Regions from separate parts of the Planotetraspora sp. GP83 genome, predicted to be linked through region 1. Evidence: predicted binding sites of a transcription regulator. Region 1 holds the regulator's gene; each other region holds the start of a gene.
The links. The regulator LexA, encoded in region 1, represses DNA repair genes until DNA is damaged. The targets are predictions, from matches to a motif close to TCGAACANNTGTTCGA.

Region 1 (4,207 bases):
ACTGGAATCAGTGGCTGTTCATCCGCTTCTTCGAGCGGGGCCTGGCCTACCGCAAGGGCGGCCTGGTCAACTGGTGCCCCAACGACCAGACTGTGCTGGCCAACGAGCAGGTGGTCGCGGGCAGGTGCGAGCGGTGTGGCGCCGAGGTGGTCCGCCGCGAGCTGACCCAGTGGTACTTCAAGATCACTGACTATGCCGACCGGCTGCTAGACGACATGGCACAGCTGGAGGGCGGCTGGCCGGAGCGCATTCTGACCATGCAGCGCAACTGGATCGGCCGCTCCACGGGCGCGGACGTCCAGTTCCAGATCGAGGGCCGCGACGAGCCGGTCACCGTCTACACGACGCGCCCCGACACGCTGTACGGCGCGACCTTCTTCGTGGTGGCCGCCGACGCGCCGCTGGCCGAGGAGATCGTCGCTCCCGGGCGGCGCGAGGCCCTGGCCGCCTACAAGGCCGAGGTCGCCAAGCTCTCCGACATCGAGCGCCTGTCGACCGAGAAGGAGAAGACCGGCGTCTTCCTGGGCACCTACGCCATCAATCCGGTCAACGGCGAGCGCATCCCGGTCTGGGCCGCCGACTACGTGCTGTCGGACTACGGCCACGGCGCCATCATGGCGGTGCCGGCCCACGACCAGCGCGACCTCGACTTCGCCCTGAAGTTCGGCCTGCCCGTGCAGGTCGTTGTGCACACCGGGCTGGCCGACCCGGGGGAGACGGGCGTCGCCACGCCGGGCGAGGGCACCCTGGTCAACTCCGGCCCGCTCGACGGGCTGTCCAAGGACGAGGCGATCCAGCGGATCATCGAGGTCCTGGCCGAGCGCCGCACCGGCAAGGCGGCCGTCAACTTCCGGCTGCGCGACTGGCTGCTGTCGCGTCAGCGGTTCTGGGGCACCCCGATCCCGATCATCCACTGCCCCGACTGCGGCGAGGTCCCGGTCCCGGACGACCAACTGCCCGTCACGCTGCCCGACCTGCGCGGCGCCGACCTCAAGCCCAAGGGCGTCTCGCCGCTGGCCGGCGCCACCGACTGGGTCAACGTGGAGTGCCCCAAGTGCTCCGGCCCCGCCCAGCGGGACACCGACACGATGGACACCTTCGTCGACTCCTCGTGGTACTACCTGCGGTATGTCGACCCCCACTACACCGGCGGGCCGTTCGACGTCGAGAAGGTGCGCCTGTGGGGCCCGATCGACCAGTACATCGGCGGGCAGGAGCACGCGGTGCTCCACCTGCTGTACACCCGGTTCTTCACCAAGGTCCTGCACGACATGGGCATGGTGGACTTCAGCGAGCCCTTCCTGCGGCTGCTGAACCAGGGGCAGGTCATCAACCAGGGCAAGGCCATGTCCAAGTCGCTGGGCAACGGCGTGGACCTGGGCCAGCAGATCGACGCGTTCGGCGTGGACGCCGTCAGGCTCACGATGCTGTTCGCCGGGCCGCCCGAGGACGACATCGACTGGGCCGACGTCTCGGCTGCCGCGTCGCAGAAGTTCCTGGCCCGCGCGTTCCGGGTGATGACGGAAGCCGGCGCGGCCTCGGCCCCAAGTGTGGACTTCTCCACCGGTGACCTGGCGCTGCGCAAGGTCACCCATCGGGCGATCGACGAGGTCACCAGGCTCATCGAGAGCTACCACTTCAACGTCGCGGTGGCCCGCATGATGCAGCTGACCTCGGCCGCCCGTAAGGCGATCGACTCGGGGCCCGGCGCCGCCGATCCGGCCGTCCGAGAGGCCGCTGAGGCGCTGGCGGTCATGCTGTCGCTGATCACGCCGTACGTGGCGGAGGAGGGCTGGGAGCGGCTCGGCCACGGGCCGTCGGTCGCCAGGGCCGGATGGCCGGTCGCGGAGCCCGCGCTGCTGGTGCGGGAGTCGGTCACGGCGGTCGTTCAGGTGGCCGGCAAGGTCCGTGACCGCTTGGAGGTCTCGCCGGACATCTCGGACGCCGACCTGCAGGCGCTGGCCCTGGCCTCGGACAAGGTCCAGCCGTACCTGGACGGGGCGCCCCGCAACGTGATCGTCCGCGCCCCGAAGCTGGTCAACATCGTGCCGTGATGCTTGGCACGGGGTAAGCCGGCATCAGCAAGCTGGCACAGTGCTCCGCGGTGACGCCATGATGACGTGGTGCCGCCGCGGAGCGGTGCAGGGCTACAGCTTGCGCAGGACCGCGGTGACCTTGCCCAGGACGGTGGCCTCGTCGCCGGGGATCGGCTCGTAGCTCGGGTTGTGCGGCACCAGCCACACGTGCCCGTCCTTGCGCTTGAACGTCTTGACCGTGGCCTCGCCGTCGATCATGGCGGCCACGATGTCGCCGTTGTCCGCGACCGGCTGCTGCCGGACGACGACCCAGTCGCCGTCGGCGATCGCCGCCTCGATCATCGAATCGCCGGTCACCTGGAGCAGGAACAGCGTGCCCTCGCCGACGAGCTGCTTCGGCAGGGCGAACACGTCCTCGATGCTCTGCTCGGCCAGGATCGGGCCACCGGCGGCGATGCGGCCCACAAGCGGAACGTAGGCCGCCGTGGGGCGGTTGAAGCCGCTGTCCTCCTCCGCGGCGTCCGGATCCACCCACAGCACCGGCTCGCCCGGCAACCGGACCTCCAGGGCCCTCGGCCGGTGCGGGTCGCGGCGCAGGTAGCCCTTGCGCTGGAGCGCGGTGAGCTGATGCGACACGCTGGAGGTGCTGGTCAACTGGACCGCCTCCCCGATCTCCCGCATCGACGGCGGGTAGCCGCGCTGCTGGACCGAGTCGCGGATCACCTCAAGGATCTTGCGCTGCCTCGGGGTGAGACCAAGCGAGTCCCGCCTGCGCACGGCGAGGTCGCCGACGCTCTGATCTTGCGCACTTCGGTCACTCACGATGCCACCTCTCAATCCGTGTTCCTCAAGTCGCACAGAGCGACCGTACCGCGATTCAAGATCATTATCAAACAATTGTTCGATTGTCCTCGAAATCGTCGGCGTCGTGGTGTACAACATCGTACGGGAGTTCGATCGACATCGTGTTCGATTTTCCGATCTTCTTCGTGACTGTGTCCGCGCAGCTCAGGAAACAGTTCCGGGAGGTAGTCATGCGACCGGTCCCCAGTCCCGTCCCCAAACGTCCCGACCCCCCGCTGCGCCTCACCCGGCGCGGCAAGATCGTGCTGGTCACCGTGGTCACGGCCCTCGCGCTCGGCGTGCTCTGGCTGGGCACCCACGCCGCCGTGACCGCCTCCAGTGGCCCCGCCTCGCCCGCCCGGAGCGGCCTGCCGTACGTCACCGTCCAGCGGGGTGACACGCTCTGGAAGATCGCCGACGCCGTCAGTGAGGGGGACGACCCCGCCCCGTTTGTCCGGCAGATCATGAACCTCAACGGCTTATCCGACTCGCTCATCCAGCCCGGCACCCGGCTCTATCTCCCGAGCGGGATGCCCGGCTAGTCTCTCGCGCCCGGAACCCTCCGGCCTGAGGGTGGCCTCCCACTCCGCCGCGACACGCTGGCTGAACAGCGACTTCGGGTGCGAGGGGCGCTTCGACTTGCGTTCATGGACGGGCACTTCTACGGTTGGACCACAACATCTAGTAGTCACATCGATGTAAGTTCACCACAGCTTGTGGTTGCGGTGTGCGTTCATGGGAGGCGATGGCATGCACTGTCCGTTCTGTCGCCACCCGGACACGCGGGTCGTGGACAGCCGATCGACCGAAGACGGGGCGGCCATCCGCCGTCGGCGCACGTGCCCCGAGTGCGGGCGCAGGTTCACCACCCAGGAGACCGTCCTGCTCATGGTGAGCAAACGCAGCGGGGTCACCGAGCCCTTCTCGCGCGACAAGGTCATCGCCGGGGTACGGCGGGCCTGCCAGGGACGCCCGGTCAGCGAGGATTCGCTGGCGCAGCTCGGGCAGCGTGTAGAGGAGAGCATCCGGGGCACGGGAGCGGCCGAGATCGCCTCGCACGAGGTGGGGCTCGCCATCCTCGGCCCGCTGCGCGATCTCGACGAGGTCGCCTATCTCCGGTTCGCATCGGTCTACCGCGGGTTCGAGACGCTGGCCGACTTCGAGGCGGAGATCGAGCAGCTCAGGGTGGCTCGAACCGCGCCGAGCGAGCAGTAGGACGCCCCCTGCGCCGGGGACCGGCCGGCGCGACGATGTGGTTATGAAGACACGTGGTCCGACACCAGGGGCTCCAGCGGCCCTAGGAGGGGGAAGTCATGACGGAAGTGAAC
Region 2 (4,207 bases), on a different contig from region 1:
CGAGGGTCGCGAGCTGGACGGCACGGGGGCGGCCCACGTCGTTGAGCGCGTCGAGCGCGGCGCGGACGGTCCGGCCGGAGAAGAGCACGTCGTCCACCAGGACGACGGTCCGGCCGTCGACCCCGTCCGGGGGCAGCTCGGTGCGGCCCAGCGGCCGGGCGGGCCGCAGGCGGAGGTCGTCGCGGTACATCGTGATGTCGATGGATCCGACGGGGACCTTGACTCCCTCGAACTGGGCGATGCGCTCCGCGATCCGGCGGGCGAGCGTGGCGCCGCGGGTGGGGATCCCGAGCAGGACCACGCTTTCGGCGCCCTTGGTGCGCTCGAGGATCTCGTGCGCGATCCGGGTCAACGCCCGGTGGATGTCAGGCCCCTCCAGCACTGCACGGGCCGGATTTTGGGCATCAGGCATCAAAAAGTCACCACCTTTCCCGCCTCACGGGACGGGTCTTAAAAGGGTGTCTGGCCGCTCCAGCGTATCAGTACGGCTCCGCACCCCCCTCCCGCCAGCGACGACGCGCGGACTCGCAGGTCGTCCGCCCGCGGCGGCGCGTCCGAAACCCGAGCCGGACTCGGGTGTCGGAGGATTTCGGTCAGAACACTGTTTGGGGCTCTTTTTTCCAATCAGCTTGACCTTTGAGAGTCACGGCTTTACCGTCACTGTCCGTAACCACAACACGCGACCTTCCTGGGTAAAACCCGACGCAGCGGTCACCGAAGGTGCCTGTCTCAGGTGCGAACCCCGGTGTTCGGAACGCTTAGGACAAGGACGCACAATCAAGTGAGAACAGACATAGAAAGCCGGGGGCCACACGATGCCGTCTGACTACGCCAAGTCGCTGGGCGCGCGACTCCGCGCCATCCGCACGCAGCAGGGGTTGTCCCTGCACGGTGTCGAAGAGAAGTCCCGCGGGCGATGGAAGGCCGTCGTCGTGGGCTCCTACGAGCGTGGCGACCGTGCTGTGACCGTGCAGAAGCTCGCTGAGCTCGCCGATTTCTACGGAGTGCCGGTGTCGGAGCTGCTTCCCGGCGGTGCCGCCCCCAGCCCGCTTGCTCCCGCGCCCAAGCTTGTGATCGACCTGGAGCGGCTGTCCCAGCTTCCCAAGGAAAAGGCCGGCCCGCTTGCCCGTTACGCGGCGACTATCCAGAGCCAGCGTGGGGACTACAACGGCAAGGTGCTGTCCATCCGCCAGGAGGACCTGCGCTCCCTCGCGGTCATCTATGACAAGTCGCCGGTCGAGCTGACCGAGGAGTTCATCAGCTGGGGCGTGCTCGACGCGGAGGCCCGCCGCGCCGTCGAGTCCTTCTGACCCTTTCTGACCGAAAGTCGCCTGTCAGGCTCTCCGGGAGCGCCGGACTCACCCGCCCCTTTGGCGTAGTCGCGGGCGGAGGCGCCTCACGGGGAGCACAGGCGTCGGGGCGTCCTAGCCGGCCATCGGGAGGGCGGACTGGCCTGGCACTCCCAGGATCGACTCCACCTGGCTCACGAACTTCTCCGCCTCGACGATGAGCTCCTCGGCGTCCCGGGGAGTGACGACGCGGACCATGCCCGCCTCGGCCGCCGCCCGCTTGGTCGCGCTGACCGCGAAGTAGGCCGCCCAGTCGGCGAGCCTCGGCTCCGCGTCGGGGAGCAGCTCCCACGCGCTGCGCAGCCGCCGCCTCCGCCCGTCCATGGGCCTGGGCCTGGCCGCGAGGACTGCGGCGGCCGCCCGGAGGGCCGCGAGATGCGCCGACACGTAGCGGTCCGCGGGGGTGGGACCCACGGAGGCGTCGGCCAGGCAGGTCCTGGCGTCCGCGAGGTGCGCGAGAACCGTCTGCGAGACCCGAGGCCCGCTGCGCTCGTTCTGTTCCGTCATACCCGGTCCAGTCATGCCCGCCTCCTTGAGTCGTGGCAGCCGGCGGTGGTCGCCGGTGAGATCACAGTCGCAGACCGCACCGACAATTTCGTTCGAGCCGTCGCGCCTTTCTCTCGTATCCGTGGGCGGCCGGACGAGGAGCTTCCCCTCTCCCCGTCCGGCCCACGCCGCGGGCCGTGCCGCGCTCGTCTCCGCCGACGACGAAGGCACGGTACCGCTGGGGTGGGCGCGAGCCGCGAGCCTCACGCCCACTCCATCGAACATAGATTCGACCATGTCCACTGTCAAGCGTGTCAACGAACACGCTTTCGATGAAGACACCCGAAAAGCCGGTCCGAAGACGCCGAAAGCCCCGCGCGACCATGTCGCGCGGGGCCTCCGAAGAGCGCGGAGCCTCCCTGAGAAGGGCCCGTCAGCGGACGAACCTGCCGCGGACGTGCACCGGCACCCCGGTGCCGAGCACGCCGGGCAGGACGTCCGCCACGTGCATCGGCAGCCGCACGCAGCCGTGCGACGCCGGGTAGAGCGGCACCGACAGCGCGCCGTGGAAGGCGATGCCGCCGTTGAAGAAGATCGGGTTATAGAGCTGGCCCAGGTACGACTTGTGCCACCCGCTCTTCCGCCAGGTCGTCTTGAAGTCGCCCGTCGGCGTCCGGGCGTCGCCGGTGAACTTCTGCCGCTTGCCGTTCCACACCGCCCACTCGGTGTACGGAATCCCGCTGCCGGAGGAGATGTGCGTGATCAGCTTCGGGACGCCGCCGAGGTAGAGCACCATGATCTGCTTGGTGAGGTTCACCTCGGCGCGGTCGGGCTTGCCGTTCGGCACCAGGATCGCGGGCGCCTTCGGGTTCTCCAGGGCCGCCCAGGTCTTGCTCGCGACCGTGCTGGTCGGCGCGATGCCCTGGACCTTCTGAAAGGCCCAAACGGCGGTCATGGTGGTCCCGCCGTACTTGCCGTCGGTCTTGCCCGGCACGTAGCCGAGCTCCTTCAGCCGGATCTGCAGCGCCAGGACCGCGGCGCCCTTCGCGCCGATCTTCAGCGTCTTGTGCGGCGCGGTGAACCGGGCGGCGGTCCCGGCGGCGGACGCCGCCGAGGCGGCGACTTCCGTGCGCGCCGCCGTCGTACTCGCGTGCGCGGGAAGAACGCGCGCCTGCGCAGCACCTGTCACGCCGCCCACTGCGAACGTCACGGCCCCCACCGTGACCAGCGCCGCGGCGGCCAGCTGCCGTCGTGCCCCCATCGTGACCAACCTCTCATTCAGGTCATGTTTAGATCAAAGGACCATAGCGCATGGGGCTGGTGGTCCCGATGTGGGACATGAAGCGGTAATCAATCGTTTCTGTTCCACGTGGTGTTTAGAGTGGCCGCGTGTCAGAAAAGTTGCATCCGAACGCCGCCCGCGTGGCCGAGGCCCTCCGCTCGCACGGCGCGGAGGGCGAGATCGTGGTCCTCCCGGAGTCCGCGCCGACCGCCGCGACGGCCGCCGCCCAGCTCGGCTGCGAGGTCGGGGCGATCGCGAACAGCCTGATCTTCGACGCGGACGGCGCTCCGCTCCTCGTGCTGACCAGCGGCGCCCATCGCGTGAACACCGATCTGATCGCCGGTCTCGTCGGCGCCGCGAAGGTACGGCGGGCCACGCCGGAGTTCGTCCGGGAGCACACCGGGCAGCCGATCGGCGGGGTGGCCCCGGTGGGGCACCCGGCCCCGGTGCGGACGCTGGTGGACACCTGGCTGGCCAAGCACGAGGTCGTGTGGGCCGCGGCTGGACATCCGCACACCGTCTTCCCCACGACCTTCGACGAACTGCTCGCGATGACGTCCGGCACCCCGGCCGAGGTGGAGTGAGCCGGCGTGGAGCGAGCCGGAGCCGGGTCCCGCCGGGCCGAGTGAGGCATCCGGCGCCCGGGAAGGCTTTGCTAGTCTGCGGAAAGTGATCCAACTGCGGCGGGTCGGGCCTGACCAGTTCAAAGCGGCACTCGACACAGTGCTCGCCATCTACACGGTCGCCATGCGGCCGCCCTCGGATCAGCTCGCCGGTCGCATGGCCATAATGCGGAACCACGCGACATATCCGCATTTCGTCTGCATGCTCGCCGAGGCCTCGGAGCAGGAGAACCAGATCGTCGGGTTCGCCTACGGCTTCCACGGCGCCCCGGGGCAGTGGTGGCACGACGTGGTCCGCGGCGCCCTGCAGGACCGGGCCGGGCCCCGGGCCTCCGAGGAATGGTTCGGCGACGCCCTGGAGATCGCCGAGATCCACGTCCACCCGGATCACCAGGGCAAGGGCATCGGCCGCCGGATGATCCACGCCATCTGCGAGGGCCGCCCGGAGCGCGTCGCCGTGCTGTCCA
Region 3 (4,207 bases), on a different contig from region 1:
CGACCATCAAAACGCACCTCCCCCGGGCTCCAACGGATCTCAAGAACTGCCCTCACGCTATCCAGCACCTACGACAAAACCAGGACTTGATCCACCAGAGAACCGCAGGTCAGAGCGCTGGGGAAAAGATCTACCTAACGTGCCCCGGAACCTCAGCGAGGAAAGGGCCGTTGGAGCGGCCGTCCGCGGGCCGTTCATGGCCGCAGAGAGGGGAGAGAGAGCACGGCCGTCCTGCAGACGAGCAACGCGAGGCGTGCTGAGGTGATCAAAGGGGGGCGCGTAGGCTCGCCGGGTCCGCCCCGCCCGGCGGTCGAGGTGAGCAGTGGTGCCGCCAGGGCCCGCCCCGCCCGGCGGTGTAGATGAGCAGCCGGTGCTTCTGGCCCTCCGCGCGCGCGGTCTCAGCAGGATGGCGACCGGTGGCGTGACCAGAAGGGCGGGTAAATGGTTCGCTGTTCCGGTCGGTACGGCATAGCTTTGTCCTTCGTGGAAATTCGTGACCTGACGACCGACGACCTTGACGCGGTGCTCGACAACCGGAAGCGCGCCTTCGGCCCCATCTCGGGGGCCGACGCGGAGATCTGGCGCAAGATGATCCTGCCGGTGCTGTCCGAAGGTCGATACCTGGGCGTTTTCGACGGAACCAGGCTCATCGCGACCGCGCGGATCAATCAGTACACCCAGTGGTGGCACGGACGGCCCATGTCCATGGGCGGCGTCGCCAGTGTGACCGTCGCGCCCGAGGAACGAGGCCGCGGCGTGGGCCGGGCGCTCATTGCCGGCGTCATCGACCGCAGCGCGGAGTTGGGTCACGTGGCGTCCGCGCTCTACCCGGCGACCACGCCGCTCTACCGGAGCATGGGGTGGGAGCACGGCGGAGCACAGTTCAAAGCCGTTCTGCCCACGGAGGCCCTCCGTACCCTCGGAGCCCGTGACAGTGCGGCCGCCGCCGTGAAGCTCCGCCGGATGGGCCCAGACGACGCGCCGGAACTGATGGCCCTGCTGGACCGCGTCTACGCCTCGACACGCGCCTCCGGGCCGCTCTGCTGGGACGAGCGGACCTGGCGGCTCTGGCTCGAGGACGAGGACGACTTCTGCTACCTCGCCGACGACGGCTACGTGATCTACCGCTGGAGCGGTGGGGACATCGAGGTCGACAACCTCGTCGCGGGCTCGGAGGCCACCGCGCGGGCGCTGTGGTCACTCGTGGGCACGGCGTCGTCCATCGCCAAGTCGGTCAAGGCCTGCGTGGAGCCGCACGACCCGGTGCTGTGGCTCCTGCGCGAGCGATCGTACGACGACATCAAGCAGACCAGGTGGATGTTCCGCCTGATTGACTTCCCGTCCGCCATCCAGCAGCGCGGCTTCCCCGCCGGGGTCTCGCTCGACACGGTCATCGAGGTCGACGACCCGCAGCGCCCCGCCAACTCCGGCACGTGGCGGCTCCAGGTCGCTTCAGGATCGTGTACGGCTTCCGCCGCCGGTTCGGGTACGGAACTCGCGCTGGGGCAGGGGACGGCGTCCCGGTTCACGATCGGCGCCCTGTCCGCCCTTTTCGCGGGCGTGCCGGCCGCCACGCTTCGCCGGTCCGGACGGCTCGCCGGAGGCTCGCCCGAGACCGACGACGCCCTCGACGCCGCCTTCAACTGCGCGGCTTACATGATCGATCACTTCTGACGCGAGCGGACGTCGACTGATCACGGTAGAGTTCGGTGCCGAACAGATGTTCGGCGGTCGCGGATGCCGCTGGGCGAGCGGGGCCATAGGCGCCCAACGAGCGGATCGGAGGCCGGCCGGTGCGGTTGCCCGAGCTGCGGGTGTTGGGGGTCGATCCGGGGCTGACCCGATGCGGCCTCGGGGCCGTGGAAGGCCGCCCGGGGGCGCCGCTGAGCCTGGTGGCCGTCGGCGTCGTCCGCACACCGGCGGAGGACGACATCGGCTCCCGCCTGGTGGTCATCGAGGCCGAGATCGAGCGGTGGCTCGATGAGGTCAGGCCCGACGCGGTGGCCGTTGAAAGGGTCTTCGCCCAGCACAACGTACGGACCGTCATGGGCACCGCACAGGCCTCCGCCGTCGCCATCGTGTGCGCGGCCAGGCGGGGGCTGCCCGTGGCCATGCACACCCCGAGCGAGGTCAAGGCCGCGATCACGGGGAACGGCAACGCCGACAAGAAGCAGATCGGCGCCATGGTGACCCGGCTGCTGCGGCTTGACGCCATGCCGAAACCCGCCGACGCCGCCGACGCTCTCGCACTGGCGATCTGCCACGTCTGGCGGGGCGGCGTCCAGAACCGTCTTGCCGAGGCCCTGTCGAAGGCGCGTGGCTCTGCCGCCTCTGTCAGCCTCAACCCTGGTTATCGCCATTCGCCCGGTGCCGGCCGTACCGGCGACCTGACGAATCCATGACCGCCGGATCGCCGTGCCTGCCAGACCACCGCACCGACCGGGATCGCTGGAGACCCGCGACTGCGCTGCCGTACGGCTGCCGCGGTGCCGAGGGGAGCCCGGTGCTCGCATCGGCCCGGATCACCGCGTCTGCTAGGCCTCCGCGTCTGCCAGGCCTCCGTGTATGCCGGGCCTTCGCGTCTGGCGGGTCGTCGCCGGATCGCCGGACAGGGCGGCGGATCGTCGGGGCGCTCTGGTAGGACTGAGGTCGGCACGCCGGCTGGGGCGTAGGGCGGCCGCGATGAGATTGATTGTGCGGACCGTAGCGGGACTGGTTGTGCAGGCCGTCGCCGGACTGGCTGTGCGGGCTGTGGTGGGGGAAGGGAGCGCGGAGTGATCGCATCCGTGGCGGGGCAGGTGACGGCCATAGCGCCGGACGCCGCCGTCATCGAGGTGGGCGGAGTGGGCGTGCTCGTTCATTGCACGCCGGGCACGCTCGCCACCCTCCGCGTGGGCGAGCCCGGCCGCCTCGCGACCTCGCTCGTCGTGCGTGAGGAGTCGCTCACGCTGTACGGCTTCGCCTCCGACGACGAGCGGACCGTCTTCGAACTGCTGCAGACGGCCAGCGGCGTGGGGCCGCGCATCGCCCTCGCGATGCTGGCCGTGCACACGCCCAACGCGCTCCGCGTGGCGGTGGCGAGCGCCGATCTCAAGGCGCTGACCATGGTCCCCGGCATCGGGCAGAAGGGCGCTCAGCGCATCGTGCTGGAGCTCAAGGACAAGCTGGGCACCCCTGATCAGGCGGTCAACGCGGCCCTCAACGGTACGGCGAAGGCCCCGGTGTGGCGCGATCAGGTGCATTCGGGCCTGGTCGGCCTCGGCTACTCCGCTCGCGACGCCGACGAGGCGGTGGCGGCCCTCACGCCCGAAGCCGACGCGGAGGTGGCCGCGGGACGGGCGCCCCAGGTGGCAGTGTTGCTCAAGTCGGCCCTGCGCGCGCTGAGCGTGCGATGACCCGGCACGCCCAGGGCCCAGGTCGGCCGCGAGCAGACGGCCGGTTCCGGCCGGTGGAGACGGGAGCCGGCTTGGGTCGCGGGGAGCGCCTGTGAGCTTTGAACGGGAGTTGGTGTCGCCAGAGCCGGAGGGCGACGAAGGGGCGATCGAGGCGGCCCTTCGGCCCAAGCGCCTGGACGAGTTCATCGGCCAGGGGCGGGTCCGGGAGCAGCTCTCCCTCGTGCTGGAGAGCGCCCTGCGCAGGAACCGGCCGCCCGACCATGTGCTGATGAGCGGTGGCCCTGGGCTGGGAAAGACCACGCTCGCCATGATCATCGCTGCCGAGCTGGGAGCGCCTCTCCGGGTGACCTCGGGCCCCGCTCTGGAACGCGCGGGTGATCTGGCCGCGATCCTCTCGACACTGTCGGAGGGCGAGGTCCTGTTCATCGACGAGATCCACCGGATGGCCCGGCCTGCCGAGGAGATGCTCTATCTGGCGATGGAGGACTTCCGCGTCGACATCATCGTCGGCAAGGGCCCGGGAGCCACCTCGATCCCGCTCGACATCGCGCCGTTCACCCTGGTCGGGGCCACGACCCGGGCCGGCCTGCTCCCGGCGCCCCTGCGCGACCGGTTCGGCTTCACCGCGCACATGGACTTCTACGACGTAGCCGAGCTGGAGCAGGTGCTCTACCGCTCCGCCAGGCTGCTGTCGGTGGACCTTCCCACGGAGGGCGCCCAAGAGATCGCCCGCCGATCGCGGGGCACGCCCCGGATCGCGAACCGGCTGCTCCGGCGGGTCCGCGACTTCTCCGAGGTCCGGGCGGAAGGTG

Region 2: the regulator LexA is predicted to act here: its motif matches at 2,113-2,128, upstream of ABH927_RS06250 (SAV_6107 family HEPN domain-containing protein).
Region 3: the regulator LexA is predicted to act here: its motif matches at 1,713-1,728, upstream of ruvC (crossover junction endodeoxyribonuclease RuvC).

The regions. Positions count from the first base shown of each region.
Region 1 covers NZ_JBGCBZ010000032.1:66,796-71,002, forward strand. Annotated here, with positions in the region: gene leuS (leucine--tRNA ligase) at 1-2,054, shown strand, start outside; gene lexA (transcriptional repressor LexA) at 2,148-2,861, opposite strand; gene ABH927_RS31395 (LysM peptidoglycan-binding domain-containing protein) at 3,071-3,421, shown strand; gene nrdR (transcriptional regulator NrdR) at 3,630-4,094, shown strand; gene ABH927_RS31405 (vitamin B12-dependent ribonucleotide reductase) at 4,193-4,207, shown strand, end outside.
Region 2 covers NZ_JBGCBZ010000003.1:306,810-311,016, forward strand. Annotated here, with positions in the region: gene pyrR (bifunctional pyr operon transcriptional regulator/uracil phosphoribosyltransferase PyrR) at 1-412, opposite strand, end outside; gene ABH927_RS06245 (transcriptional regulator) at 816-1,310, shown strand; gene ABH927_RS06250 (SAV_6107 family HEPN domain-containing protein) at 1,425-1,871, opposite strand; gene ABH927_RS06255 (L,D-transpeptidase family protein) at 2,269-3,096, opposite strand; gene ABH927_RS06260 (YbaK/EbsC family protein) at 3,225-3,701, shown strand; gene ABH927_RS06265 (GNAT family N-acetyltransferase) at 3,787-4,207, shown strand, end outside.
Region 3 covers NZ_JBGCBZ010000043.1:14,920-19,126, reverse strand. Annotated here, with positions in the region: gene ABH927_RS33775 (enhanced intracellular survival protein Eis) at 484-1,674, shown strand; gene ruvC (crossover junction endodeoxyribonuclease RuvC) at 1,809-2,402, shown strand; gene ruvA (Holliday junction branch migration protein RuvA) at 2,775-3,395, shown strand; gene ruvB (Holliday junction branch migration DNA helicase RuvB) at 3,487-4,207, shown strand, end outside.